2 regions of the Stenotrophomonas sp. YJH_SMC_133 genome follow, and region 2 is predicted to be linked to the other one. Evidence: riboswitches for the same ligand, from Rfam matches in the RefSeq annotation. Region 2 holds a riboswitch; the other holds the start of a gene.
The links. Region 2 has a riboswitch for thiamine pyrophosphate ahead of thiC (phosphomethylpyrimidine synthase ThiC). Riboswitches for the same ligand answer to the same signal wherever they lie in the genome.
Positions count from the first base shown of each region.

Region 1: another riboswitch for thiamine pyrophosphate. It lies ahead of AC5P78_RS07355 (TonB-dependent receptor); the one in region 2 lies ahead of thiC (phosphomethylpyrimidine synthase ThiC).

Region 1 covers NZ_JCAFTW010000004.1:168,382-183,185, forward strand. Annotated here, with positions in the region: gene AC5P78_RS07325 (ATP-binding protein) at 1-706, opposite strand, end outside; gene AC5P78_RS07330 (response regulator) at 782-1,420, shown strand; gene AC5P78_RS07335 (hypothetical protein) at 1,799-2,569, shown strand; gene AC5P78_RS07340 (peptidoglycan-binding protein) at 2,682-4,673, shown strand; gene AC5P78_RS07345 (glycine zipper 2TM domain-containing protein) at 4,919-5,326, shown strand; gene AC5P78_RS07350 (phosphotransferase enzyme family protein) at 5,452-6,576, shown strand; TPP riboswitch at 6,700-6,795, shown strand; gene AC5P78_RS07355 (TonB-dependent receptor) at 6,867-9,056, shown strand; gene pnuC (nicotinamide riboside transporter PnuC) at 9,065-9,634, shown strand; gene AC5P78_RS07365 (energy transducer TonB) at 9,739-10,155, opposite strand; gene AC5P78_RS07370 (Dyp-type peroxidase) at 10,240-11,214, opposite strand; gene AC5P78_RS07375 (VOC family protein) at 11,338-11,706, opposite strand; gene AC5P78_RS07380 (helix-turn-helix transcriptional regulator) at 11,774-12,541, opposite strand; gene AC5P78_RS07385 (OmpO family porin) at 12,665-13,240, opposite strand; gene AC5P78_RS07390 (DUF2268 domain-containing putative Zn-dependent protease) at 13,447-14,397, shown strand; gene AC5P78_RS07395 (hypothetical protein) at 14,612-14,804, shown strand, end outside.
Region 2 covers NZ_JCAFTW010000008.1:32,056-46,859, reverse strand. Annotated here, with positions in the region: gene ppa (inorganic diphosphatase) at 1-8, shown strand, start outside; gene AC5P78_RS12775 (HDOD domain-containing protein) at 161-1,282, shown strand; gene AC5P78_RS12770 (hypothetical protein) at 1,340-1,546, opposite strand; gene AC5P78_RS12765 (TonB-dependent receptor plug domain-containing protein) at 1,726-4,689, opposite strand; gene AC5P78_RS12760 (helix-turn-helix transcriptional regulator) at 4,739-5,638, opposite strand; gene AC5P78_RS12755 (winged helix-turn-helix domain-containing protein) at 5,753-8,083, opposite strand; gene AC5P78_RS12750 (ion channel) at 8,353-9,024, opposite strand; gene thiC (phosphomethylpyrimidine synthase ThiC) at 9,164-11,008, opposite strand; TPP riboswitch at 11,091-11,191, opposite strand; gene AC5P78_RS12740 (BCCT family transporter) at 11,412-12,989, shown strand; gene ggt (gamma-glutamyltransferase) at 13,538-14,804, opposite strand, start outside.

The DNA of each region.
Region 1 (14,804 bases), on a different contig from region 2:
TGCTGTTGGGAACGCCGAAGTGCATCCGTTCGGGAGGCAGGTCGCTCGGACGCAGCAGGACGACACCCTGCAGGCGCAGGCGTGCGATCAGTTCGGTGGCAACGTAGGCATTGCCTATGTAGACATCAGCTTTGTCGTCTCTGACCATCTGCAGCGCAGCCAACGAGCTGTTTGCGACAAGCTGCACCGCACGCGGGAAACGTGCCCGCACCTGCGGTCCGGTCAGGAAATCCTGCTCGATGACCACCCGCAATCCGTCCAGGTCGGGCATGTTCGAAGCACGCAGATCGCCCGGCCTCCCCACCAGCGCCAACGGCGCCTCGCCATAGGCAGCGGTATAGACCATGCACTGGGTGCGGTCGGCACTGAGACCGACATTCATTACCACGTCGATCTCGCCACGACAGGCCGCATCCAGCACGGATGTCCAGTCGGAATAACGCCTCGCCTCGACCTTCACACCCAGCTGACGGGCGAGAAGCGCCAGATAATCCGGACCCAGGCCAACCTGCTGGCCATCACGGAGGGACTCGAACGGCGGCCAGCCGCTGTCATACTGGCCCACGACGATGCTTGGATGGGCGGCGAGGTACTCGCGCTGCAGGGGACTGAGCGGCAACAGCCCAGGCACAGCCTGTGCCAGCGCCACGGGCAGCACCAGCACGGCCAGCAGCAGGACCAGCCCGCGAACAGCCCAGCTACGCATCGGCGTCGATCTCCTAGAATCCTGACAGGGCCGCGATGGTCGCGGCCCGGCTTGCCCGGTGGCCATACTAGAGCAATGAGCTTGCGCATCATCATCGCAGACGACCACCCTGTGGTCCGTATCGGTACCCGCGCCGTCATCGAATCGAGCGGGGTCGGCCGCGTGGTCGGCGAGGCTGACAGCGCGCAGGCGCTGATGGCCCTGCTCGGCAGCCAACCCTGCGACCTGCTGGTGACCGACTATTCCATGCCGGGCAGCCCACAGGCCGACGGCTTCGCCATGATCGGCATGATCCGCCGCCGCTTCCCCGACCTGCCGGTGCTGATGCTCAGCGTCTCCAACAACCTGGCGATCCTGCGCATGGTGCTCGACAGCGGCGTGCTCGGCCTGGTCGACAAGAGCTCGTCGATGGACGAACTGCCGCAGGCCATCCAGGCGGTCTATCGGGGCCAGCCCTACATCAGCCGGAGCCTGCGTGAGCGGGTCGAGGCTGCGGGCAGCTGGCGCATGCGCGAGGGCGACGGCAAGCCGTTGTCGCCACGCGAGGTGGAAGTGCTGCGGCTGCTCGGCACCGGCATGACGGTGAAGGAGATCTCGCTGCAGCTGCACAAGAGCGTCAGCACCATCAGCCGGCAGAAAGGCGACGCCATGCTCAAACTGGGCCTGAAGGGCGACGCCGAATTGTTCGACTACCTGCGCGACGGCAAGATCTGAGAACCAGATCACACTGTAAGGGCATCTGTCACCGCCCTCTTTGACCGGCCGCCGTTCTGTGCCAAGATGACCCGGCATGGGTTTTCAATGCGAGGTCGAAGGAATCGACCGGCTCATGTCCTCGCTCCCGTCCCAGGTGGATGGGGTGCGGTTTCCTGCCGGCCGTCTGGCCCGGCAACGCTGACCATGGAGAGGCGCATGCATCACCCCCCCGAGCCATGTTGGACCCTGCCGTTGCGGCCCCTGCGCGCATTCGCGGCGTGCCTGCTCGTCTCTCTTTCCGCTGCGGCCTGCAGCGCCGCCGATCCGGCCCCCTCGTCCTCCCAGCCTGGCGCTCCCGTGCAGGCTGCCGATGCGCCCCGACAGGATGTTGCCCCGATGCAGAACACCTCTCCCGACACCGCCGTCACCCCGCCCGACGCGCCGACCGTGATGTATTTCACCTACCAGGTGGACGGTGATGGCGCGACCTCCTACGAGGTCCAGAACGGCAGCGTGGCGACCTTCTGGTTCGGCCACACCTTCACCCTCGATGGCACCACGTATTACACGGGTTTCTCCTGGGATACCCGCGAGCACTACGGCAAGCCGGGCGAGCAGTCGCCGGCTGGCCCGGATGATCGCGCCAACCTCGCCGAGGCCACTTTCGTGCTGGCCGGCGCCGACGCCAAGAAGCCATGGAAGTTCCGTGGCCAGGAATGGACCATCGGCGCGCTGGGCGCGTACGACAAGGCCGACGATGTCGATACCCGGCGCAAGCCGCTTGAACATCGCACCGCCGACGGTCGCCTGCTGCTGGCGGTGCCGACCAGCAGCTTCGACCGCGGCATCAGCAGCACCGGCTATGCACTGCTGCTGTTCAACCCCAAGCGCAGCGAAGACGACGTGGACAGCAAGGTCTGGCGCTATGTCGGCTCGGTGCGTACGGGCGAGGACAACAGCGCTGCCTGCGACGAAGGCAACGTGATGCCCTGCACCGACAGCGATGGCGAACTGGCCTTCGCTGCCGACGGCAACGGCCTGCCGCGACTGACCGTGACCTTCAAGGGCACCACCATCGAAGGCCCCGGCAAGACCCGTGCGCTGGGCGCCGGCGACGCCGTGCACTACACCTTCGACAGCGCGACCCAGCAGTACGTCGCGCCCTGATAGCACCCGCCCACGCGCGGGTTTCCTGTTGACCGACATGTTCTTGACTCACGGATGAGTCCGGTTGGCGATTCGCGGCATGCGCCGCTCCATCAACCCCGAGGAAAACGTCATGGCACAGCATGACTACAGCAGAAAGGAAGTCCTGGACATCGTCGAGCAGGTCGCCCGGCAGAAAGGCCTTCCGGTCGATGACTTCATGCGCTTCGCGCACATCGAGACCGGCGGCACCTTCAACGAGCGCGCCCACAACACCTCGTCCGGCGCCAAGGGCCTGTTCCAGTTCGTGCCCGGCTCCGCGCGCCAGTACCACCTGACCGGCCACGAGTTCGACCCGACCCGCAACACCGAAGCGGCCGCACAGATGTACCAGGACAACCTGGACTCGATGGCACGCCGCAACGAGCGCACCGGCCACCCGTACCTGTCCGGAGGCAGTACGCCGACCGGCCTGGACCTGTACCTGGCCCACCAGCAGGGCAGCGCCGGCTATGGCTCGGTGCAGACCGCGATTGCCACCGGCACCTTCGGCGTGGTCCGCAACGGCCACGGCGAAGAGATCAACATGCGCCGCAACGTGCTCAACCAGATCGGTTCCGATGCCAAAGCGCTGACCGGCCACACCCTGGCCGAGATGCGCGGCATGAACGATGGCGACCTGGCGCGGACGTTCTCCAGCTACTACATCCACAAGTACGCGGCGATCAGCATTCCGGAAAAGAACATCGCCCCGCAGACAGTGGCGCCGGGCCAAAGCCAGGCCCCGGCAGCGCCTGCACAGGCCAGCGCAGCCGTGGCGGCGGGTGCAGCCACGCTGGCGGCAACCGCAGCGGCGGCCACCGCGCCGAAGCCGGGCATCGAACTGCACGCCGCCTACGAGGCCGGCGTGAAGTACGACCACGTGAAGTACGCCATCAACATTCCGGGTCACGCGCTGTACGTACCGGGCAAGACCGGCAAGAACGTGGAGCAGGGTTACATCGACTGCTCCGGCTGGGTCGGCACGCTGCAGAACCGCACCATGGACGAGATCAACCAGAAGGCCGGGCATGCGGTCTTCAGCAAGGCCGATCGCATCGACCTGGGCAACCTGGGTTCCGGCGGCATCGTGCGCAAGGCATTCGACCAGTCCGGCGTGCTGCTTGACCGCGACGCGATCCTCAAGCCCGGTGCGCTGAAGGAAGGCATGATCATCGGCCTGGATACGGCCAGGACCCGCCACGAGCACTGGAACGGCATCGACCACATCGTGATGGTGGTGCGCGACCCCACCACCGACAAGCTGCTGATCAGCCAGTCCTCCGGCAGCAAGGGCGTGCACACCATGCCGGTCGAGGACTACCTCAAGCAGGTGAAGGACCACCCGAACTGGAAGCTGTACGCCTCCGATCCACTGTCCAAGGCGCGCGACCTGCTGGAAAACCGCACCCCATCGCACGAGCAGGCCCAGGGCAAGCCTGCCGCCGAGCACAAGGCCGCTGCCACGCCGCACGCCGAACTGTACAAGCAGGGCGCGCACAGCGAAGGCGTGCGCAAGGTGCAGGAACAGCTGGGACATCTGGGCTACGTCGGTGCCGACGGCAAGCCGCTGGTCGAGGATGGCCGCTTCGGCCGCAACACCGACGCGGCGGTGCGCCAGCTGCAGAAGGACAACGGCCTGGTGGCCGACGGCATTGTCGGGGCGAAGACGCTGGAGGCCATCAAGGAAGCCCGCGAGCGCCCGCTGCTGAACGACGAACGGCACCCGCGCAATCCGCTCTTCATCCAGGCCAGCAAGGGTCTGGAACTGTTGCCGGCCGGCACCTTCAAGGATCGCCACGCGCTGGAAAGCGCCGCGGCGGCCCTGACCAAGGAGGCGCATGCCGCCGGCCTGCAGCGCATCGACACGGTGGTGCCCAGCCCGAACGGTGAACGCCTGTTTGCCGTGCAGGGCACGATCGGTGACCCGGCGGCCAGCCGCGTGGCGGTGGAGGCCCGAGCCGCCAGCGAGCAGAGCATCGCGCTCAGCAGCGGTGCCGTGCAGGGCGCGCCTAACGTGCTGCACCAGCAGCAGGACGCCCAGCAGGAGCAGGCCCGGCAGGCACAGAAGGCGATGGGCGTCTAAGCCCGCAACGCCTTGGCAGAGAAGGGAGGGCCACGTCCGCGTGGCCTTTTCCCTTTCTGCCAGCTGAGCGGCCGAGGCCGCTTTCAGCCTTGCTTCATGCCGCCTGCCGCTAGATGAATGCGCAAGCCGCACGGTGGACCAGGCAATGTTCCGGCAATGTTGGAACGCCAGCGTGGTCTCCACGGCAGCCGGGGCGCCCGCGCCCTCCCTGCCCAGCGTGGCATGCACCTCACAGGAGAACGAACATGCTCAGTACTTCCACACTCAGCTTCCGTGGTCTGGCGATGGCCCTGGCACTGGTGGCCGGTGTCGCCGTGGTCAGCGATGCCAGCGCGATGTCGAGGAAGGACAAGCGCACCCTGGTCGGCGCCGTGGTCGGTGGCGTGGCCGGCAACCTGCTCTCCAACGGTGATCCGGCTGCCACCGTCGGCGGCGCCGTGGCCGGCGGCGCGATCGGCAACCTGACCACCTCCGACCGCCGCGACCGCCGTTACTACGACAATCACCGTTACGACGACCGCTACGATCGCCGTTACGACCGTGGCTACTACCGCAGCGGCTACTACGACCGCGGTGATGACCGTCGCTGGCAACGCGAGCGCTACTACGACAACCGCTACTACCACGACCGCGGTCGCCATCGCGGCTGGTAAGCAGCGCGGCATCTTCCATGCCGATGCACGGACGGGCGGGTCGATGACCCGCCCGTTTGCGTTGGCCGCGTGCATGGCGTTGAATGCGCAGCCTTGGATGTGACTTTCCCCACTGGGGCTGCGGCATGACTTCTTCCTCCCACCGCGTGCAGGGCCTCAACAACGACGAGGTCGCTGCCGACTGGCCACCGATCAGCGCGGCGGACATCGCGTGGCTGCGCCAGCGCTACCCGCAGCTGCACATCGGCAGCGAACCGCGCTGGCACAGCCCGCGGCCGCTGTCGGCTGCCGCCATCGTCAACGGCGCGAACGGCGCGGTGTTCGTCAAGCGCCATCACCACAGCGTGCGCAGTGCGGCCTGCCTGGAAGAAGAGCACCACTTCATCGCCCATCTCGCCGCAGCGGGCGTACCGGTGGTGCAGGTGCTGCCAGCGGCCGATGGCCACACTGCGGCCGAACATGGCGAATGGACGTTCGAGCTGCATGCGATCGGCGTCGGCGAGGACCTGTACCGCGACGCCGTGTCGTGGTCGCTGCTGACCGATGTCGCGCAGGCCCGCGAAGCCGGGCGCACACTCGCGCAGCTGCACCGGGCCGCCGCCAGCTACCACGCGCCCCAACGCAGCACCCATGTGCTGGTCGCGCGCGACGATCTGATCCGTGCCGACGATCCGATCGCGGCCATCAAGGCAGGGCTGCACGAGCGTCCCGGGCTGGCCCGCTATCTCGCGCGCATTCCATGGGAAGCGCAGCTGCAGCGCGACGTGCTGCCGTGGCATGCCGGCCTGGCCGAGCGCCTGCGCGATGAGCCACGATTGTGGGCGCACAACGACTGGCACGTTTCCAACCTGCTGTGGCGCGATGGGCAGATCAGTACCGTGCTGGATTTTGGCCTGGCCTCGCCCACCAGTGCGCTGTTCGACCTCGCCACGGCGATCGAGCGCAACGCGGTGGCGTGGCTGGAACTGGAGCGCGGCATGGAGACGGTGCGCATCGATATCGCGCTGGCCCTGCTCGACGGCTATCGCCAGGTGCTGCCGCTGTCGGCGGCACGCGTGCACCTGCTGGCCGACCTGCTGCCGATGGTTCATTTCGACTTCGCACTGTCCGAAGTGGAGTACTTCGAAGGCGTCACCGGCTCGACCGCCAATGCCGACGTCGCGTGGCAGCCCTTCATGCTGGGGCATCCGGCGTGGTTCCACAGCGCGCCGGGACAGGCACTGCTGCAGGCGCTGCACGCGGCGGCGTGACCCGGTTGGCGCACCATTGGGGTCAGATCCCTTTCCTGCGGAAAGGGATCTGACCCCGCAGCCTGGACCCCGCAGCCTGAAGGACGCCGGCTCGCAAATCCGTACCATTTGTAGTGAAATGGTCACCTGAAGCGGGGGTGCCTGGATCTGCCAGGCTGAGAGAGTCCCTTGGAACCTGATCCGGTTTGCACCGGCGTAGGGAGCTTTGAGCCGCAGCCACACCCCCATCATGGGCCCTGTGCACCTGCGCGCCGTCGCTTCGTCTCCCTTGTTGTCCGAAGACGAACCGAATGAACCGCTGCCTGCGCCCCACCCTGCTCTCCCTCGCCCTCTGCGCTGCGCTGCCACTGCACGCCAGCGAGGCCGATGCGTCCCCTGATGCGGCTGCCACCGGCGCCGAGCGCTCGCCCACCGAACTGGCGGCGGTACGCGTGCAGGCCGGCAAACCGAAGGCCGATACCTCACGCGTGAACGCCTTCGGTGGCGGCAGCTGGAAGGACACGCCGGCCTCGGTGAACGTGCTTGAGCGCGATTACCTGGACCGTCGCCAGGTGCGTTCGCTGTCCGAGCTGGCCAGCAACGATGCCTCGCTGGGTGATGCGTATGCGCCGGTGGGTTACTACCAGAACGTCGCCATCCGTGGCTTTGCCCTGGACGCCGCCACCGGCTACCGCTTCAACGGCCTGTCCATCGCCGGCGAACAGCGCCTGGCGCTGGAGAACGTGCAGTCGGTTGAAATCCTCAAGGGCGAAGCCGGCCTGGCCGCAGGCGTGATGGCGCCGGGCGGCATCATCAACTACATCGGCAAGCGCCCGGCCGAAGTGCGCACCGCCACGCTCGGTACCGATTCGGAAGGCTCGCGCTACGTCGCCGTCGATGTCGGCCACTGGATCACCCCGCGTTTCGGCCTGCGCCTGAATGCCGCATGGGATTCCAGCAACTCCTATGTCGAGCACGCCGACGGTCGCCGCAACTTCTACTCGCTGGCCGCCGACTGGCTCATTGGCGAGCGCGGCAAGCTGGAAGTGGATGCCAATTACCAGACCAGCTCGCAGCGTTCGGTGTCCGGCTACCAACTGCTGGGCGCACGCGACCTGCCGCGTGGCGTCGACCGCGAACACCTGCTGGGTTACCAGCCGTGGCAGCGCCCGGTGGATATCGCCAGCACCAACATCACCGCGCTGCATACCTACGACTTCAACGAGGCCTGGCAGTCGCGCATCTCGGTCGGCCACAGCCGTTCGGTGATCGATGACAACGTCGCCTTCGCCTACGGCTGCTACTACGCCGTGCTGTGCGCCGATGGCAGCGTGCCGGGCAACTACTTCGCGCCCAACGGCGACTATGACGTCTACGACTACCGCAGCCCGGACGACACCCGTCGCAACCAGCAGGCCCGTGCCGAGCTGCGTGGCCGCTTCGAGACCGGCAGCGTCGGCCATGAGCTGACCGTCGGTGCCGACTACTTCCGGCGCACCGTGGACAAGCGCCCGAGCGTCAACGAGTACGTCGGCACCAGCAACATCCACGAAGCACCGGTGCCGGTATTCGCGCCGTCGCCGAAGATGCCGGGACCGTCCGCACAGCGCCTGGACAGCCGCCAGACCGCGTTCTTCGCGCTGGACCGGATCAGCTTCGGCGATGACTGGCAGTGGCTGGCCGGTGGCCGCTTCGTGCGCCTCGATGAGCGCGCCTACGACAAGCGTGGCACCCCGCAGCGGCACAGCCGCCTGTCGCGCTTCCTGCCGCAGACTGCGGTGGTGTGGAAGGCCACCGACCAGCTCAATGCCTATGCCAGCTACGTGCGCGGCATTTCGCTGGGCCAGGAAGCGCCGTTCTGGACCAGCAACGCCGACACCTTCCTGCCGTCGGTGCAGTCGCGGCAGCTGGAAGTGGGCGTGAAGTACGTGCCGGTCGAAGCGCTGACCCTGGGCGCGGCCGTGTTCCGCATTTCGCAGCCGTACCAGTACGCCAAGCCCGACAGCAGCGACGTCGGCTACACCTTCGTCGAGGAAGGCACGCAGACCCACACCGGCCTGGAGCTGACCGCCAACGGCCAGCTGACCGATGCGCTGCAGATCGTGGCCAGCGCCAGCGTGCTGCAGGCGCGCGCGCGCGACACCGGCACGCCGGCCTATGAAGGCCATCAGCTGGTGAACGTGCCGAAGGTGCGCGCCAGCGTGCACCTGGCCTATGCGCTGCCGTTCGTGCAAGGCCTGGACGTGACCGGCGGCTGGCGCTATGCCGGTGCCAACGTGGCCCGCGCCGACGGTGGCGTGCGCGCACCCGACTATTCAGTGTTCGACGCTGGCCTGCGTTTCCAGCATCGCCTGCGCGAGCGCGCAGTGACCTGGAACCTGTCGGTGGACAACGTGTTCAACCGCTTCTACTGGCGCGATACCGGCAGCAGCGGCGGTGACTACTACCTGTTCCCCGGCGCACCGCGACAGGCCCGCCTGTCGGTGACGTTCGCGCTGTGAGCGGCGTGATGCTCGAGTGGACCGCCGCACTGTGCAGCATCCTCGGCGTCTGGCTGATGGCCCGGCGCCGGCTGGCGGCGTGGCCGGTGGGCCTGCTGTCGGTGGCGCTGTATGGCCTGGTGTTCGCCGAGGCCAAGCTGTACTCGGACACCCTGCTGCAGGTCGCCTTCGGTGGTTTCCTGGTCTATGGCTGGCTCAACTGGCGACAGCATGCCGCCGATGAGGGCAGCATCCGCATCGTGCCGCTGGCGCGCGGCACGCTGCTGCGCGACCTGTCCATCGGCCTGTGCGGTGGCGTGGCGCTGGGTGCGGCCATGCACAGCTTCACCGACGCTGCCCTGCCGTGGTTGGATGCGCTGCTGACCGGTCTGAGCCTGGTCGGGCAATGGTGGCAGGCACGCCGCCACGTGGCCTGCTGGTGGGTGTGGATCGCAGTGGACGTGGTCTATGTGGGTGCGTACCTGTTCAAGTCGCTGCACGTGACCGCCGCGCTGTACGTGTTCTTCCTCGGCCTGGCCGTGTTCGGCCTGCGCGCATGGAGCGCCGCCGCTCGCGAGCCACAGGTGGCAACCCGGTAGAGCCACGCCATACGTGGCTGGGCTACCGGTAGTCGCCAACCTTGGTTGGCGTGCGTGCCGACCAAGGTCGGCATCTACCCAGAACATCCACGCATGGCGTGGATCTACTGGGTAAGCACCAAACCCAGCCGCAGCGGCTGGCGCATGTCGGCCGGTGGCGCGGCCTGCAGGGGTGCACTCTGCAGGGTCGCGCGCAGGGCGGCGTCGACCTGGGTATCACCCAGGCTGTCGAATTCCAGCTTCGAAATGCGGCCATCCGCCGCGATCCACACGCTCACCGGCAACGGCGTCGGCGCGTCCGGATGTGCCTGCAGCCATTCCAGCACGCGCTGCGCCTGCGGGTCCTGCTCCTGCTGCAGGCGCTGCTGCAGCTGCCCCCCCACGGCGGCGGCATAGGCCATCCAGTGTGCAGGAGCTTCCTGCGCGGACACCCCGGCGCTCCCCAGTGCCAGCGCACCGAACAACGCGGCCAGTGGCCGCCACCAGCGGCGTGCACCGGTTGTGTTCCTTGCCATCGCCATCGCCCGCCCCTGCGCTCTCATCCAACGGCTGATGGTCGGCGCGGTAGATGACAGGCAGATGGCGGCCGCTGCTACTCGGCGCGATCAGTCGCCCAGGTCGGCCAGCACCTTGCGCGAGGGCGCGAAGAAGGTCACGCCGGTGGTGGCGGTGGAGAAGTCGAGGATGCGGTCGTGCAGCGGTGCGGGATTGCCGATGAACATGCGCTCGAGCATCTTCTCGATCACCCACAGGCGGCGCGTGTAGCCGATGAAGTAGGTGCCGTACTCGCCGCGACCCGGGTTGGCGAACGGCATGTTGTCGCGCAGGATCTCGTGCTCGCCGTCGGCATCCTCGATGGTGCACAGCGTCTTGTGCGACTTCTGCGCATCGGCCGGCGCATCGTCCAGCTCGATGTTGTCGTGCTTGGTACGACCGATGATTGCTTCCTGCGCCTCGGTCTTCTGCGCGCGCCAGGCATCGAGGTTGTGCAGGTACTTCTGCACCACCACGTAACTGCCGCCGGCATGTTCCGGATCCTCTTCACCCACGATGGTGGCTTCCGGCAGTGACAGCCCTTCAGGGTTGGCGGTGCCGTCGACGAAATCGAGCAGGTCGCGGCCATCGAAATAGCGGAAGCCGGCCACGTCATCGACCGTCTCCACCGCATCGCCAAAGGCCATCAGCAGGTTGCGCTCGAACGCCACGATCAGATCCATCGTGCGTGCACGGATGTGGTACAGCAGGTCGCCCGGCGTGGACACGGCCGTGTGGGTCGCGCCCTTGATCTCGCGGAACGGCTGCAGCTCGCGCGGCGGCGTGGTGCCCACCAGCGGCTGCCACACGCGGTGGCCGATGGCCACGTTGCAGGTGAAGGTGCGTTCGATCTCGCGGATGGCGGTGTTCTTGATCAGGTCGTCGGTGCTGGCCAGCACCTCGCGTGCCTTGGCGATCGACGCCTCGTCATCCTTCACCTTCAGCACCAGAAACGCCGCCGAATGGGTCAGTGGCGCGGTGATCTGCTGCGGCTCGTTGTCGAGCGTATGGTTGACGGCGGTGATCGGTGCGGGCTGGGAGTTCACGGCGGTTCCTGCTGGCTTGAGGCGGACGCATCGCGTGTGGCGATGTGCGGGCGATCATAGCGGAACCGCCTGACCGGGGACGGAGCGGTTCTCGTTCCGTCCACCGGCGAAGCTACGAAGGCCTCAGTCCACATCACTCCAGACCGCCAGTTCGTAGCCATCCAGATCGCGGAAGTGGAAGCGGCGACCACCCGGGAAGGCGAACACCGCCTGCACTACCTCGCCACCGGCGGCCACTACGCGTTGCTGCGCATCGGCCAGGTCCGCGCAGTAGAGGATCACCAGCGGCCCCCCGTGGGCACGCACCGGCGCGTCGGCCACGAAGCCACCTTTCAGACGGCCGTCGTCGAACTCGGTGTAGGCCGTGCCGTAGTCCGTGAAATGCCAGCCGAACACCTCGCCGTAGAAGCGCTTGCTACGGGCAATGTCGGCGACGTTGAATTCGATGTTGTCGATGCGGCGTTCGGCATCGTGGGGCGCGGCAGGATTCATGGCGAGGCTCCGTGGTGGGAGCCCAGCATCGATCAATGCAGCACAGTGGTCTTGAACAAAACGGCCATCATTGTCCCCACTCCAGGCGCAGCTCGCTGGCGGTCATGCCCGCCAGTTCACGCGCCTCGCGGCTGAGATGGGCCTGGTCGGCATAGCCGGCATCAGCGGCCAGCATCGCCAGCGAGTGCTGCGGCAGCGCACGGCTGTGGCGCAGGAAACGTTGCAGCCGCAGGATCCGCTCCAGCGTCTTGGCGCCGTAGCCGAACTGCGACTGGCTGAAACGCCGCAGGCTGCGCGGGCTCAGGCCCAAATGCGCCGCCAGCGTATCCAGCGTGGCATTACCCGCGGCGAGCGCCTGGAACAGGACATGGGCGCGCTGCGCCGGCGTATCGAGCGCGGCCGCACCCATGTGCTGTTGCAGGCAGTGCGCCATTCGCTGCAGGCGCTGTGCAGGCGCGGTGTCGCCGATGGAGGCCGCCGCCTTGTTCGCCCACGCGCCCTTCAGGTCGGCCAGTGGCACGGCCTGGCCGATGATCCCGGCCAAGGGCAGGCCCAGCGCGGCCAATGCCTGGCCGGGACGGAAGCGTGCGCCCAGCACCTGCGCACCGGGTGCCAGCGCCGGGTGCGCGGCCACGCGGTCCGGGCCGACGACGAACAGCGCACCGTCGCGCCAGAGGATATCCACGCAGCCATCGGGCAATACGGTGATGTGCCCATCGGCATCGGCAGGAAGCTGGCTCTGCCACAGCTGGCCAAAGTGGCCGCGCAGCTGCGCAGGCGCCAGATGCTCCTGGTAGGTCGTGCCGGTGCCTGCAAGAGAGGAAGGGTCGCCCATGCCGCATTGTGGCGCCACGGGGCCCATAAAAGTGAAGCCCGGCGCGAGGCCGGGCTTCGGTTGGCGTGTGGGAGAGAGAGAGAGTCACACGCCAGCACAACACGCACTAACGACAGGCGTTTGTTACCAGGTGAAGCGCGGGCCCACGAACCACTCGCGGTCGCCGGCCTTGGCCAGCTTCACTTCGCCACTCAGGCCCCAGTTCTGGTTGAACTTGGCGGTGGCGCCGACACGGCCATAGAACTCGCCGTCCGGGTTGATGCCGTGCTTTTTGGTGTAGTCCTCGTAGCCGGCCATCACGTAGCCTTCCACGTACGGGTTGAACGCGGTGCGCACGCCAACTTCGGTCGAGTAGCCGTTGAAGTCCAGGCCATGCTTCATGTCGAACTTCTGGTACGCAACGCGAGCCACCAGGTCGGTGTTCGGTGCGATGCCGTAGTTGTAGCCGGCGCCGATGCGCCACTGGTCGACGTCATTCTTGAACTTGTCGGTCTCCTGCGCGCTGTAGTCGCCGAAGATGTGGAAGTTCGGGTGCACCGCCACGGAACCCTTCACCTTCCAGCCGTCGGCGTCGCCGCCCTTGGCATCGGTGTTCACGTAGCCGCCTTCAACGTAGTTGTACGACAGGCCATCGGTTGCCGATGCAGCGAACGGCAGAGCAGCCAGAAGACCCAGGGCAAGCAGCGAATTCTTGTTCATCGGGACACACCTTTAATTATTTTGGTTTCGTCGGCCGCCTCCCGGGAGGGGGAGAGAGAAGAGGCGGTCGACAGGTGTGAATTATCCGTTAGGGGGTCTAATCAACCCTGAATATTGAACTGACTGGTGTATAAATAAGGCTGGCGTTCAGGGAACTCCGCATGGGACCGCTGTCGGCTTCTTACGCGCACCACGCTCGATGCTTGATGCGGGCACTGATCCTGATCGCCTCGCCGGTTGCGCTACTGCAGGCACAGGCCGCTGAGCGCATCGTTTCTGCCAGGCACATCGTCGTACAGACAGACGATGTCACGCGCTTCTTCAAGGTGCTGGACGCCAACCAAGGGCGCCCAAGCGCCGATGATCTGCAACACGGCTATCTGGATGCGGGTACGGATGCCCTGCGCAGCTTCACCGACCGCCGTATCGGCTCGATGGAGCGGCTGGCCAGGGCCATCCAGGACAAGCCGGCATTGTTTGCGAAAGCGAGAACCTGCGCGACCGCATTGCCATCGATCCGCACGCGCGTCGCCGCTGCCGTCGATCGACTTGGCGCCCTGTTGCCGTCTGCGCGCTTTCCTCCGGTCACCGTACTGGTGGGCCGCGGCAACAGTGGTGGCGTGACTACCGAAGCAGGTGTGGTCATCGGACTGGAAGCACTGTGCAACGCCGACTGGATGCAGACCGACGTAGGTGACCGCTTCGTGCATCTGATCGCGCATGAGTATGTGCACGTGCAACAGCCCGGTGCACGCGTGGACATCGAGCAGCCCACCCTGCTCTATCAGACCCTGCTGGAAGGGGGCGCCGAATACGTGGCCGAACGGATCTCCGGGCAACCGGCCAACGCGCATCTGCAGCGTTGGACACAGGGTCGCGAGTGTGCGCTGGAGCGCGCGTTCCTGCAGGACAGCATGGGTACCGATCTTTCGAGGTGGCTGTACAACGGTCCCGGCGACGATGCGCGCCGCGGAGATCTCGGCTACTGGATCGGCTATCGCATCGCCCATGCCTATGTTGCGCGCGCGGCCGACACGCGCAGCGGCGTCGCCGAACTGCTGGATGTCCAGCCTGGGAACGCTGCAGCGCTGCTGGAAGCAAGTGGATGGCAACCTGCGTGCGGAGCAGGCGGAAGCACGCAGACGCGCATGCCGTGATGCCGGCTTCATGCAGGTGAATGGGTAAGGTTTAACAGGCACAAGGCGCCCCGCCGATGCAGATCAGTTCGCTTGATCCCGCTTGTTAAGGTTTGTTGATCTACAGGCCTTCACAGCCCATCCACGTACTCAAATTCCAGCTGAAAGCACGGGCTGGCGCCGGGAACAAACGCCGCTATATTCCAGCTTCCCCAGACGAAGGAGGGAGTTGGAAATGAAACTGACCAAGCAGCACATCAACGCAGCACGCGCCATCACCGTCGCCATCGTGGCCACCGTAAGCCTCGGCGCTTGCGCCACCTACAAGGACGAGTTCGCAACCATCAACTCGCGCCTCGATCAGCTCGACGTAAAGGTGCAGGGCGCTGCCCAGAGTGCCGAGTCCGCCAACCAGTCGGCGCAGCAGG
Region 2 (14,804 bases):
AGGCCTGAGCCTGAACCGGATCGCTCCGGCGGTACCCTGCCGGAGCGATGCGGGTCACGTTTCATGATGACGGCACATCACTCTTGCTGCCGTATTAGGTAAATTGCGTCACTTCACACGTCATCGACATCCATCGTCGAGACAGCCAGGGGAATGTGTCGTGCGTATTCTGCTTGTTGGGGATGCAGCCAGCCTGCCGGCTGAGCTGACCGAATTCATTGCCGATCTTGGGGAAGACTGGCAGCCGCTGACCGCCACCGATGGCCAGACCGCGATGACCGCGGTTGCCACCCAGGGCGTGGACGCGGTGATTGTCTGCCCGCAGCTGCCGGACCTCAATGCCACCACGCTGCTCGGCCAGATCAGGACCCTGCGTCCGGAAACCATCCGCATCGCGCTGGTGGACGCACAGCATGGCAACCGGCCGCCGCCGGCACGCCTGATCGGTGTCGCTCACCGTTTCCTGCCGTTGCCACTGGCACCGGAAGTACTGCTGGAAGCGCTGACCAGCCTGGAAGAGCTGCGCGAAGTGCTGGACAGCCCGCGCCTGCGCGATGCCATCGGCCGCATCGAGAAACTGCCGTCGCCGCCGCACCTGTACCTGAGCCTGACCCAGGCGCTGGAGCATGATGACGACGCCGACAGCGCCGACGTGGCCAAGCTGGTGGCCGCCGATCCGGCCATCGCCGCCAAGGTGCTGCAGTTGTCGAACTCGGCGTTCTTCAGCCAGGGCCGCACCATTGCCGACCTGCGTACTGCAGTCACCCGGCTGGGCCTGGCCACGCTGCGTGACCTGGTGCTGGCCAGTGAAGTGTTCTCGGCGCCGACGCTGTCGACTGCCGAACGCAACTCGCTGCAGCAGCGCGCCCTGCTCGCCTCGCGCCTGGCCGCACGCCTGCTGCCCGAGTCCAGTGCCGAACTGGGCGCAACTGCGGCACTGCTGGCCGACATCGGCCTGCTGCTGCCCGGCGTACGCAACGAGCGCACCGAGCCGTCGCTGGCCGGTGATACCCGCCCGGGCCATGCCGAAGCCGGTGCCTACCTGCTGGGGCTGTGGGGCCTGCCGATGCCGATCATCGAAGCGGTGGCATTCCACCTGCAGCCGCAGCGCGCCAACACCCGCAGCTTCTGGGTGACCGGTGCGGTGCACGTGGCCCTGGCGCTGGTCAACGGCGACCCGGTGGATGAGGACTATCTGCAGCGCGCGGGCGTGCTCAACAAACTGCCGCAGTGGCGCGAACATGCCAACAGCCTGATGGGGCTTACGCCGAGCGAAGCCTGAGTTCCGCCGGCAATCCACACGATGAAGGCGCGTCCGCAGGGACGCGCCTTCGTTGCATCAGGGCTGCGCGCAGTGGTCGTACACGCAGCGCTCGAACAGGAACTGGCAGTACGCCGCATCCTCACCGGCCTTGATGCAGTTGCTGCGCACCTCCGCGCAATAACGGCCATTGGCACACACCAGCGGACCGGCCGACACACTGCCGGCCAGGCTCAGGACGGCGAGAACTGCAGCAGCAAACATACGTGGCATCGCGTTGTTCATTTCGCGCTCTCCTCGGTCCGGAATGGACCTCTGCGAACCTACCAGCGGTCCAGTTGCGACAAGCGTGACCTTTGTCGCTGAACTGCCCTATTCAGAATTTCCCGACCCGGCTCTGCCAAACGCAAAGAGGGCGGGCCTTGCGGCCCGCCCTCCTCGTCTTGCCTTCAGGCTTCGATGGATCAGAAGCGCTGGTTGTACTGGATGAACAGGAAGCGGTCGTAATCCAGCATCGGGTCCAGCTGCACGGCACTGGCGTTGGTCACCGCGTAGGTGATCGGCGGGGTCTTGCCGAACACGTTGCGGGCACCGACGGTCACGCTGCCGTTCCACGGGGCCTGCCAGGTGGCCGAGATGTCGTGATAGACGATCGCGCCCTTCTTGTTGGCACCCAGGCCACCGCTCCAGCCACCGTTCTCGGTGTAGTAATCGGGCTGGTTGCACTCCAGGCCATTTTCCTGGTCGTAGCAGAAGTCGCGGAAGCCGCCGTAGTAACGCATGGTCCAGGTGGCCGACAGGTCGCCCTTGGTCCAGGTGCTGGCCAGGGTGCCGCGGACACGCGGGTAGTTCCAGTAGCCTGCGTAGTCATCCCATGCAGCACCCTTGGTGGCCTGCTGACGGAAGCTGGTCAGGTAGTTGGTGTCCAGGTTGAACGACAGGGTACCGAAGCTGTATTCCGGCATGCGGTAGCGGACGCCGAAGTTGTAGCCTTCGGTTTCCAGCGAGCCCAGGTTCGCGTTGCCTCGGCTCAGGCCGGTGACCTGCTGGCCGTTGGCGACGTCGCCACGGCTGTACTGGTCACAGAAGGCCTGCACACCGTTCTGGTAGCACTGGTTCAGCACGTAGTTCGCCGACAGCGCGGTGATCACGTTGTCGACAGTGATCTTGTACCAGTCCAGCGAGACGTTCAGGCCGCTGACGAAGCTCGGGCTCCAGACCAGGCCCGCGGTGCGGGTCTTGCTGGTTTCCGGCTGCAGCTTGTCGTTGCCCACACCCGAGTTGAACGGGTTGTTACCCTGGGTGTCACGGGCACTGATCGGACGACCGGCAGCGTCGGTCTGACGGAAGTCGGACGCCAGGCCTTCAGCACCGCAACGGGCTGCAACGGCCGGGTTGCTGCGCTGGCCGAACACGGCATCACACGGATCGGTGAACTTGTCGAAGGTCTGCGAACCACCACCGAACGTGTCGTCCAGGGTCGGGGCACGGAAGCCCTCGCCGTAGGTCGCACGCACCAGCAGGTCGTCGATCGGCTTCCAGGTCACGCTGAACTTGCTGTTGACCGTGTTGCCGAACTTGTCGTAGTCCGAGTAGCGGCTGGCGATATCCAGCGACAGCTCCTTGGCACCCGGCAGGTCACGCAGCAGCGGCACCATCAGTTCCAGGTAGAACTCGTTGGTCTTGTACTTGCCTTCGGTCGGCTGCGCGGCCAGCTCGGTGGTGTAACCCGAGGAGGACAGTGCGTCCGGGTGATCGTAGCCCGACACTTCGCGATGCTCGTAACCGGCAGCGAAGGCGAACTCGCCCGCATCGCCCGGCATGTCGAACAGCGAACCGGTGATGTTGGCGAAGTACTGCTTGCTCTTGCTCTGGCCGGTCGAGTTCAGCAGGGTGTTGATGTACTTCAGCGCATCCGGGGTCGCGGCGCTGGCGCCGCCCAGCAGGTCGAACGGGACGCAGCTGCCCGGGCTGGTGCCCAGCGCGATCGGGTTGGCAGCGGTGCCGCACTGGGCGACGCCGTTGGCGTTGATGAACGACGGGCCGAGGGCGTTCTTCAGGGCCAGCAGGTTGATGTTGCCCGAGCTGGTCTGGGTCACGTCGAACTGGTTGTAGTTGATGCCCACATCCCAGTCGAACGGACGGTTGTTGAAGTCGAAGTTGCCTTCCAGGGCCGCGTCGAAGTGCAGCGACTTGACGTTGTTCTGGGTGATGCGCGGCAGTTCGAAGATACGACGGCCCCAGCCACCGATGTCAACGCCGGCGCCCGGGTTGGCCCAGTTGCCCAGCGGGTTGTAGATGCTGTCCTTGCTGATCGCCACCGGGAACTGCGGCTGCGAGGTGCCGGTCAGCGGGTAGCCGGCGATCTGGCGCTTGGAATCGCGCTCGGAGTACATCGCCGTCGACTTCAGACGCAGGTTGTCGTTGATGTCGTAGCTGGCCGAGGTGAACATGGTCTTCGACTCAGCGCCCTGGTTCAGCATCATCTGCTGCGAGGCGTTGTAGTAGTCGTCCAGACCAATCAGGTGGTAGTTGTTGAAGTTGTTCGACGGCTGGCCAACGCCGACCGGGGTGTCCCAGGAACCGGTGTGGTTGACCACCCAGGTGTTCGGGACCCACTTGCCAGCCTTGTTGTATTCGCCAGCACCGGCGGTGCCTTCGGCACGCGGATCGGTGAAACGACCCCACGGGCCAGCCGGGCTCAGACCGTCTTCCTTGTGGCCCTGGCCATAGGAGTACTTGGTCAGGCCACGATCCTTGGCCCACACCGGATCTTCCTTGATGTAGTTCGCGCCGAACACGATCGAGGAGCGCTCGCCGCTGGCACCCAGGGTCAGGCTGTACTGGGTCTTGGAACCGTCGCCGTGGCTGTTCTGGCCATAGTAGGCACTGGCCTCGGCGCCATCGAAGTTCTTGCGCAGGATGATGTTGACCACGCCGGAGATGGCGTCGGAACCGTAGATCGCCGAGGCGCCGTCCTTCAGGACTTCAATGCGCTCGATCAGCGAGGTCGGGATGGTCGACATGTCGGTGAAGCCGGCCAGGCTGGTGCTCCAGCGCTTGCCGTTGACCAGCACCAGCGTGCGCTGCTCACCCAGGTTGTACAGGCTGACGTACTGGCCGCCCTGTTCCGGGTTGGACGCCAGCACGGCCGCCTTGCTGAAGGTCTGGGTGCCCGCCACGGACAGGTTCTGCAGCAGGTCGCCGACGCTGACCAGGCCCGAACGCTGGATGTCCTCATGGCTTACGGTGAGGACCGGCTGGGAGGTTTCCACATCCACCGAGCGGATGCGGGAGCCGGTGACTTCCAGGCGATCAAGGGTGGTCGGGGCACTGGCTTCCTGTGCGGAAGCAAATGCCGGTGCCAGCGCCAGCGCGATGCCGGCGGGCAGCAGGCCCAGCCGCACGGCAGGGGTGCGAACGTTCATCAATCTCTCCAAGGTACGTGTTAGTAGCGTGTTAAAACGCTCCAGCACGTTACGATTGCGTTGCGATGCTGTATTTGCGCGACCCAACCGTAGACTTTGCAGAGTGTGGCGGGAGCAAGCCGCCGTTTTCCCTGAACCGGGAAGCAGACTGCCCGTAACGGGCGCGGAAGGCCCGCGCGAAGCTGCAGCAGTTGTCGAATCCGCTGGCCGCGGCGACCTCGCCCACCATCATGTCGGTGTCGCGCAGCAGATCTGCGGCCCGCTCCAGGCGCAACCGTGCCGAAAGCGACTGGGGGCTCTCTTCATACAGGCTCTGGAAGGTCTTGGAGAGATACCAGCTGGAGAAGTTGGTCAGCTCGGCCAGTTCGCCGATCCGCACCACGCGGTGGCTGTTGCCCTCCAGATAGAGACGGGCGCGCTGCATGCGGCCGAACACCTGGCGCTTGCGGCTGCGTGAGCGACCGGGGCAGCGCTGTACGTTGTCGGCTAGGTCACGCTGCAGGCCGGCCAGATGCAACAACAGCGGGCGCAGCGCCTGCGCTGGCAGGCCGCTGTCGAGCGCATCGCGCCACAGGCGCAGGGCAACGCGGGCGTCGCCGCGGCTCATGCGACCACGACCGGCATACAGGCCGCAGTCGGCCATCTCGGACAGCACCCGCATCGCCTCCGCAGTCAGGCTGAGGCCCACGCACAGTCCGTTACGGCCGGCCTGCACCAACGGGCGCGACTCCTTCTCGAAGGCAATCCACTCGCCATGGCGCAGGCGGAAACGCCCTTCCTTGGCTTCCACCCAGGAACTGCCCCGCACCTGCAGCCAGACAGTGAAGCTTGACCCTGCCGTCTGCAGGCTGCCGAGCCGGGCCACGCCCATGCAGGTCGGCGCGAGATCGTCCAGCGCCTTGTCGAGGGAGACGGTTTGGCCACGATCGGCCAGCGAGAGTTGACGCATGGGGCACCACGGGTTTGCCTGATACAGGCTTCCGTTTTGCCTAATCAGGCGTCAGCCCGTCAGGAAAATCCGCCGAGATCGCCACGAATTCGCGGCGAGAACTCCACGAAAAAATCACGAAGAGATATTTTTCTTCAGGATCAATGACTTGAGAAAGGCCGGGAACAGTGCCGGCGTCGACTGGGGCAGCTGCATGACGCCGATGTCGGCACCATCGCTGACCGCCAGGGCGACGTACAGGTCCCGGCCATCGGCGCTGGCACTGATGCCGTTGCCCGCGCTGAGCCGCTGCCGGTCCAGGCAGCGCTCGGGAGCTTCGGTCCCGGCCTGGATATGGATCAAGGTCGTACCGCATTCGGTCGAGTTGCCGAGATACCCGATGCCACCGGTGCCCGCCACCGTCCAGGTGCGATAGCGCCATCGGCTGGGCCGGTCTTCACTGACCTGCTGCACGCTGGCCGGGGACAGTGCCGCATCCACCGACCACAAGCCGCCGGACGCCAGGCGTGTGAACAGCACGCGGCCATCGCCGCGATCGAAACGCGCCTGGGAGACGCCGTCGATACTGGCCAGGCGGCGCCAGGGGGTCACGCTGCGATCGAACAGGCTCAACCGGGTGCGTTGCTCCGCATCGCGCTCGACTACCAGCAGCTGCTCCGGGGTTGCCCCGTACAGGGCCTGCAGCGGCTGATCCACCGGAACCGGCAGCGGTTGCAGGTGCTCGTCGCGCGGGGCGATCTCGTAGACAACGGTACGCCCATGCTCGTCACGCCCGACCACCAGCAGCTGGCGGCTGTCGGCCGACCAGTCCGGCGCCTGCCGCCCCTCCGGACGCAGGCCCTCGATCGGCCGCAGTGAGTCGGGCCGCTGCATGTCCGCCCACCACAGCGCGAAACTGCCGGAACGATCGGAGGTGAAGACCAGCTGGCGACCGTCGGGCGCCGCCATCGGCTGCCCGTCGCGCCCACTGGACGCGAACAGGCGCTCGGCGCTGCCGCCGGCCATCGGCACCTTGAACACGCCGAACTGGGCACGGCGGTGAACGAAGGCCAGCACGTCGCCGTGGCGGGACACCGCAGGCCATTGTGCGTCGTCGAGGCCGGCATCACGCAAGGTGCGGCGCTCCACGTCCAGGTAGTACAACCGCACCTCGCTGTCCACGCGCCGGCCGAACACGATGCTGCGCCCATCGCCCAGCCAGGCCCAGCCACGCTGTTCGGCGGATTCGTTGGTCAACTGCTCCAGCTCACCGCCTTCGGCCGGCATCCGCCACAGGTCGCCCATCTGTGGATTGCGCACGAACACCAGCCACTTGCCGTCGGGCGAATAGCGTGGCGCGTAGTCAAAATCATCCTGATCGACCGCGTAGTCCAACGCCCGCCACTGGCCGCTGGCCAGGTCGAGCACACGGATGCCGCGATGGGCATAGCGGCCCACCATGCTGCCAAAGACCAGGCCGCGGCCATCCGGTGTCCAGTCGAAGCTGAGCAGCTCGGTTCCATCGCAACGGGTCGCCTGGCGCACGCCGCCGCCAGTGGCGCTGGCGATCAGCACCTGGCAACCGCCGTCGGCTCCAAAGCGGGCAAAAGCGATCTCGCGCCCGTCCGGTGACCAGCTCGGGAAACGGTCACTGGCCCCCTTCGGCGGCAGCGCCAGCTGCCGGGCCGGCGCATTGCCCGAGGTCTGCACCTTGATCACACCACCTCCGGCGCCATCCTCGTTGGCGCCTTCGTAGGCAACCTGGGAGCCGTCCGGCGAAAGTGTGGGATAGGTTTCAAAACCACTGGTAGCGGTGATCAGGCGATAGGGACGCTGCGGGCTGCCGATCACCCGCACGCCGTTCTCGACCGCTGCATCCACCGGTGAACTCGGCTCCGGCCCGCGCCGCAGCAACAATGTAGCCATGACCAGCAGCGCGGCCAGCATCATCACGCCCAGCACCCACAACAGCTGGCGGCGCAGCTGGCGCCAGCCACGCCGGCGTGAAGCCGCTGCCGGCACGGCCAGCGCCGGAATCATGCCGGCACCGTCCGGCGACGGCATCACATCCGCAATGGCCAGCGCGTCCACTTCCGCCACCGGCTCGAAGTCGTCCAGCGCCTGCACCGGTACCAGCAGCCGATAGCCGCTCTTGGCGATGGTCTCGATGTAGGCCTGGCCATTGTCATCGTCGTTGGCGAACGCCTTGCGCAGCTGGGTGACGGCCTGGGTCAGCACGTCATTGGTCGGCAACGTATCGGGCCAGACCTCGGCAAACAGCTCTTCACGGGTGACCACGCGCCCAGGCTGCCGCATCAACACGCGAAGTACGCCCAGCGCTTTCGGCGTCAGCCGCCGCGGACGGCGCGCGCCTTCAACCTCGACCTCACGCGAGGACAAGGTAATGACACAGTCGCCGACCTGCACGCGGTCGGCGTCAATGGGCGTGAGTTCGCTGCTGTTCATTTTCCGCTATACAGTAGGGACGGGACCTGGGCAGGGCTCACCAGCAATACCGTCCCCACCGTCCCTGGACAGGGCCATCGAAAAGCCAGATTCCGCACAAAGCATCGGCGCATACCGCAAAAACAATAACGCCCCCGGATATTAGCCTAAGCCGGTTACCCCGCCTATGACGGGGTCGACACTCAGGCTCTCTCTCGCCGACGCATTCACATAATCTGCATCACCATTCGCGCCCTTATGGGCGCGAAATTTTTATCTGGCGTTCATTTTCACATGCGCCGAAGCATGGTCAATCCGACCAGACGCGACACCACAAGGCCGATATACATGACGCCTGCGAACTGTTCGAGCATCACCAGGGCCCGTGCCTGCGGGTGCAACGGCACGACGTCACTCAATCCAACTCCGGACAACAAGCTGAAGCTCAGATAAAGCAGCTCCATCCAGCTGCGCTCGGGGCCAGCCGTCGCGCCCTGGAAACTGCCTGGATACCACTGTTGGCACACCGCGAATGCAAAGGCGAACCCCCAGGCCAGCAGGGTGAAGGTTGCCCCGGCCGCGAACAGTTCGTCGCGTGTTACTCGATGGTCCTGCAGCATGTAGGCGATCAATGCCCCGGCCGTATAGAAGTACAGCAGGCTTTCCAGCAGCTGCGCGGTGGTCAGCAGCGCGCTGCGGTCCAGCAGGGCGCCAGCCAGCGAGAACACCACCGATGGAATGGCCAGCAGCAATGCCAGCCAGGTTCCCAGCGGACTGCGCTGGACCACCCACAGCGCCAGGCCGAGTACCGCCATGCCGAACATGCCCAGCGCCGCCCGGCCAGCGGCGGTGTCATCGAGGGCGGGATACAGCAGCACCGCGATCAACTGGGCGGCCAGGAGCCAGGCCGAAGGATGGCGGCGGGCGATGGCCAGCCAGCGGGTGGTCGTGGCAACGGGCATGGCGTCCTTTCCCCTGGGCGATGCGCGGAGGATAGCCGGGCGCGGCGTGATGAACGGTAGTGCCGGCCATTGGCCAGCACTCTCCCCGGTCCCGTGCACGACGGAATGCCGGCCGGCGGCCGGCACTACCCGTTACCCGTCACCCCTGGCGGTAGACCTCGGCCCCGCCAGCACGGAACTCCTGCGACTTCTCCTTCATGCCGGCCTCGGCGTAGTCGCGCACGTCCTGGGTGATCTTCATCGAACAGAAGTGCGGTCCGCACATCGAGCAGAAGTGGGCCAGCTTGTGCGCGTCCTTCGGCAGCGTCTCGTCGTGGAATTCCTTGGCCTTTTCCGGATCCAGGCCCAGGTGGAACTGGTCCTCCCAGCGGAACTCGAAGCGCGCCTTGCTCAGCGCGTTGTCGCGTACCTGTGCGCCCGGATGCCCCTTGGCCAGGTCGGCCGCGTGCGCGGCAATGCGGTAAGCCATGATGCCGTCGCGCACGTCCTGGCGGTTGGGCAGGCCCAGGTGTTCCTTCGGCGTCACGTAGCAGAGCATGGCCGTGCCAAACCAGCCGATCATCGCCGCGCCGATCGCACTGGTGATGTGGTCGTAGCCCGGCGCGATGTCGGTCGTCAGCGGGCCCAGCGTGTAGAACGGCGCTTCGCCGCATTCGCGCAGCTGCTTGTCCATGTTTTCCTTGATCAGCTGCATCGGCACGTGGCCGGGGCCTTCGATCATGGTCTGCACATCGTGTTTCCAGGCGATCTTCGTCAGTTCACCCAGCGTTTCCAGTTCGCCGAACTGCGCCGCGTCGTTGGCATCAGCGATGCAACCCGGGCGCAGGCCGTCGCCCAGCGAGAAGGTCACGTCGTAGGCCTTCATGATTTCGCAGATGTCTTCGAAATGCGTGTAGAGGAAGTTCTCCTTGTGGTGCGCCAGGCACCACTTGGCCATGATCGAGCCGCCGCGGCTGACGATGCCGGTAACACGCTTGGCGGTAAGCGGCACGTAGCGCAGCAGCACGCCGGCGTGGATGGTGAAGTAGTCCACGCCCTGCTCGGCCTGCTCGATCAGGGTGTCGCGGAAGATCTCCCAGGTCAGTGCCTCGGCGCGGCCGTCAACCTTCTCCAGGGCCTGGTAGATCGGCACGGTACCGATCGCCACCGGCGAGTTGCGGATGATCCATTCGCGCGTCTCGTGGATGTGCTTGCCGGTGGACAGGTCCATCACCGTGTCACCGCCCCAGCGGATCGCCCACACCAGCTTCTCCACTTCCTCGGCGATGCCGGAAGACACCGCGCTGTTGCCGATGTTGGCGTTGATCTTGGTCAGGAAATTGCGGCCGATGATCATCGGCTCGCTTTCCGGGTGGTTGATGTTGTTGGGCAGCACCGCACGGCCACGGGCGATTTCGTCGCGCACGAACTCCGGGGTGATGACTTTCTGGATCGACGCACCGAAGGCCTCGCCCGGGTGCTGCTGCAGCAGGCCGGCATCGCGGATCGCGTCCAGGCGCTGGTTCTCGCGGATGGCGACGAATTCCATTTCCGGCGTGATGATGCCGCGGCGCGCGTAATGCATCTGGGTGACGTTGGCACCGGCACGTGCGCGGCGTGGCAGGCTGCGCGCGGGGAAACGCACCGCGTCAAGCTTCGGGTCATGCTCGCGATCGCGACCGAACGAAGAACTCAGTCCTTCAAGCTGCTCGGTATCACCGCGCTCTTCCACCCAGCCGCGACGCAGTGCCGGCAAACCGGCGGACAGATCGATGCGCACCTCCGGGTCGGTGTACGGGCCCGACGTGTCGTAAACGGTCACCGGCGCATTCTCTTCGCCGCCGAACAGCGTCGGCGTACGGGTCAGCGCGATCTCGCGCATCGGCACCTGCAGATCCGGGCGTGAACCGGGCACGTGGATCTTGCGCGAGCCGGGAATGGGCCGGGTCACGGATGCGGAGAGTTGCTGGGCCTGTTGCTGCAGGGCGGAGAGCTGTGCGTTCATCGGGCGTCGTCCAGGAAGGTCAGGGACGAAGCGGCGGCGCACGGCACCCGCGCACGGACGGTCCTTGGGCGGAGTCCGGGCACAGCTGCATTGCAAAGCTTCCCTACGCCGGTATGAGCCGGATCAGGTTCCAAGGGACTGTCTCAACCGTGGCCACATGGCCCGGTACCCCCGCTTCTTGGTGCGCATTAGAGCATAGACCGCCCGCCTCCGGGATCAGATCGCCATTCGTTAACGGAACCATGACGTCGCGTTCAGTAACGTGCACGCCATCGCGTTGCTGAGATCGATGCGTTCCCCGCCGCCTTCGCGGCCCCTGCCCGGTCCGTGCTGCATGCCGCCGGCCCTTCGCCGCAAGCTCTGCTCGCTCCCCTCAATCCCCCTTGATCGGAGAAGCTCCTTCATGGTGTTTCGCGTTTCCATCGCACTGGTTCTGCTGCTGGTGCTGCTCGCCGGTATCGCCCCCGGCCCCTTCAACACCGTGGTCCAGTCGATGCTGGCAGAAGTCATCCGCAGTGTCGGCTGGCTGTACCTGCTGGTGGTGTTCCTGGCGCTGGTGTTCCTGATGTACCTGGCGTTCGGCCGCTTCGGCAATCTGCGCATCGGCGGCGAGGACGCCGAACCCGAGTTCTCGCGTGCCAGCTGGATGTCGATGCTGTTCGCCGCCGGCATGGGCATCGGCCTGGTGTTCTGGGGTGCGGCCGAGCCCATCTCGCATTTCAGCAAGCCGCCGGAAGGCCTGGCGCCGCAAAGCCTGGATGCGGCGCGCGCATCGATGCGCTATGCGTTCTTCCACTGGGGCCTGCACCCGTGGGCGATCTACGCACTGATCGGCCTGGCGATGGCCTGGTTCCAGTTCAACCGCAATGGACGCGGCCTGGTCAGCGACATGCTGCAGCCGATCATCGGCCGCCACCATCGCGGCTGGATCGGTCGGGTGGTCAACATCGCCGCCGTAGTTGCCACCGCGATCGGTGTCGCCACCACGCTCGGCTTCGGCACCATCCAGATTGCTGCCGGTATCGAACGCGTCTTCAGCGTGCAGGCTACCGTCGCCGTGCAGATGACCATCATTGCCGTCGCCTTCGTGCTGTACATGGCCTCCACCGCCAGTGGCGTGGAGCGAGGTGTGAAGTGGCTGTCCAACTTCAACCTGGCGTTGGCTGCCCTGCTGGCAGCCATCCTGCTGGTGCTGGGGCCGACCGGCTTCATCTTCGATACGTTCACCACCACGCTGGGCTCCTACCTCAACCAGTTGGTGACGATGAGCCTGCGCATGTCACCGTTCTCCGGCAGCACCTGGGTGGCGGACTGGACGATCTTCTACTGGGCCTGGTGGATCTCGTGGGCGCCGTTCGTGGGATCGTTCATTGCGCGCATCTCGCGCGGCCGCAGCGTGCGCGAGTTCGTGATCGGCGTCGTGCTCGCACCGACGCTGCTGGGCTTCTTCTGGTTCGCGGTGTTCGGCGGCACTGCGTTGTGGGCACAGATCTTCGGCCACGCCGATCTGGTGCAGGCGCTTGGCAATGGCTACGAGACGGTGTTGTTCACACTGTTCGACAGCATGCCGCTACCGTTGTTGCTGTCGTGCATCGCGCTGGTGCTGCTGATGATCTTCTTCGTGACCTCGGCCGATTCGGCGGTCCTGGTGCTGGCCAGCATGTCCACCGACGAGGCTGGCGACCCACCGTTGAAGCGCAAGCTGGCCTGGGGCATTGCGGTGGCACTGATCGCAGCGGCGTTGCTGCTGGCCGGAGGCCTGGACGCGCTGCAGGGCATGATCACGATCGCGGCATTGCCATTCGCGCTGCTGATGGTGCTGGTGATGGTGTCGCTGTACCGGGTGCTGGACCAGGAGTACACGCGCGAGCGGCGGCAGGCGCAGCGCCAGCGGCACATGATTGATGCGTGGATCGCACGCGAGATGGCGGCGCAGGAGGAGACGCAGGCCGAGGCAGCGCGCGCGCACGATCAGGATTGAGGGTGTTTTGCAGCCTGCGGCTGCACCGCTTTTCTCAAGCAACGACAACAGCAACCTCAAAAGCAGCTCTGGGTTGCTGCTGGTTGGGCGGGGCGGTGTGGGCTGGCAGGACACGCCGTAAACCCATCCCTGGGGGCTCGATGGCGCCATCCATGGCGCCAACGGTCCTGCCAGCCCACGCCGCCCCACCCCCGACAGTTTCCGTGTGACGGTGGGTTTTCCACGCTATGCGTGGAAGAGGTGTATCGGAAAACAAGAAGGGGTCGGATCCGTTTTCCTGCGGAAAACGGATCCGGCCCCAATACACAGCGCGCGGCTGTTGCCGTTGCCTTTGCTCTTGCTCTTCTTTTTTTCTTTTCCTGCGGTGACGGCCACGGAAACTGTCCGTGGCCGGGCGGGTGGGTTGGCTGGGGGCGTGAGCCGCATGGATGCGGCGACCGAGCTTACATGGACGTACTTGCAGCGGCCCCCAGACAATCCACCCGCCCGGCCAAGCCCCGTATCACTGCCATCACCGCAGAGGGGGCTCAGCCCGTTGGCCGGGAAACTCAGTACCCCGCCGCCTGCCCATCCTTGCGACTCTCCGAAGCTCCGTAATAAACCCCGCTCTCGGGATCGCGCATGATCGCCTGGTACCCGCCATAAGGCCCATCGGCGAACACGATGCGATGCCCCTTGCGCATCAGCGCACGCACCGTCTCGTACGGGAAGCCGGTTTCCAGATTCACTTCGCCGCCATCGGTCATCGCCGTGGCCTGACCCGTCGGTTCAGTCGAGCCTTCGTGCTGGATGCGCGGCGCATCACCGGCTTCCTGCAGGTTCATCCCGAAATCCACCAGGTTCATCACGATCTGCGCATGGCCCTGCGGCTGCATCGCGCCGCCCATCACGCCGAAGCTGGCATACGGCTTGCCGCCCTTGGTGATGAACCCCGGAATGATGGTCTGGAATGGACGCTTGCCCGGCGCGTAGCCGTTGGGATGGTTCTTCTGCAGCACGAACATCTCGCCACGGTCCTGCAGGATGAAACCCAGACCGGGCGGTGCCATGCCGCTGCCCATGCCACGGTAGTTGGACTGGATCAGCGAAACCATCATGCCGTCGGCGTCGGCCACGGTCATGTAGATCGTGTCGCCCTCCTCCAGCTGCTTCGGCGTGCCCGGCTGCACTTCCTTCAACGCCTTGTCCATCGAAATCAGCGCGCGGCGCTGCGCGGCGTACTCCTTGGAGATGAGCTTCTGCACCGGCGCCGGCTGGAACGCCATGTCGGCGTAGAAGCGTGCACGGTCGGCGAAGGCCAGCTTCTTCGCTTCGACAAACAGGTGCACGTGTTCCGGTGAACCGAACGGGATCTTCGAGAAGTCGTAGCCTTCCAGCACATTGAGGATCTGCAGCGCGGCGATGCCCTGGCTGTTCGGCGGCAGTTCCCAGACGTCGTAGCCGCGGTAGTTGCTGCTGACCGGTTCGACCCACTCGCCATGATGGTCAGCCATGTCCTGGTAGCTCAGGTAGCCACCGTTGGCCTTGAAGTAGTCGCCGATGGTGTGGGCGATCTCGCCCTTGTAGAAGGCGTCGCGGCCACCGTCGGCGATCTTCTGCAGGGTGCTGGCCAGGTTCGGGTTCTTCCACATCTCGCCCTTGCGCGGAGCGTGGCCGTTGATCGTGAACTGCTCCTTGAAGCCCGGGTACTGCGACAACTTGGGCACCGAGCGGTCCCAGTAGTAGGCGATCACCTCGGCCACCGGGTGACCCTCGCGGGCGTAGCGGATGGCCGGCGCCAGGTTGTCGGCCATCGGCTTGCGACCGAAGCGGTCG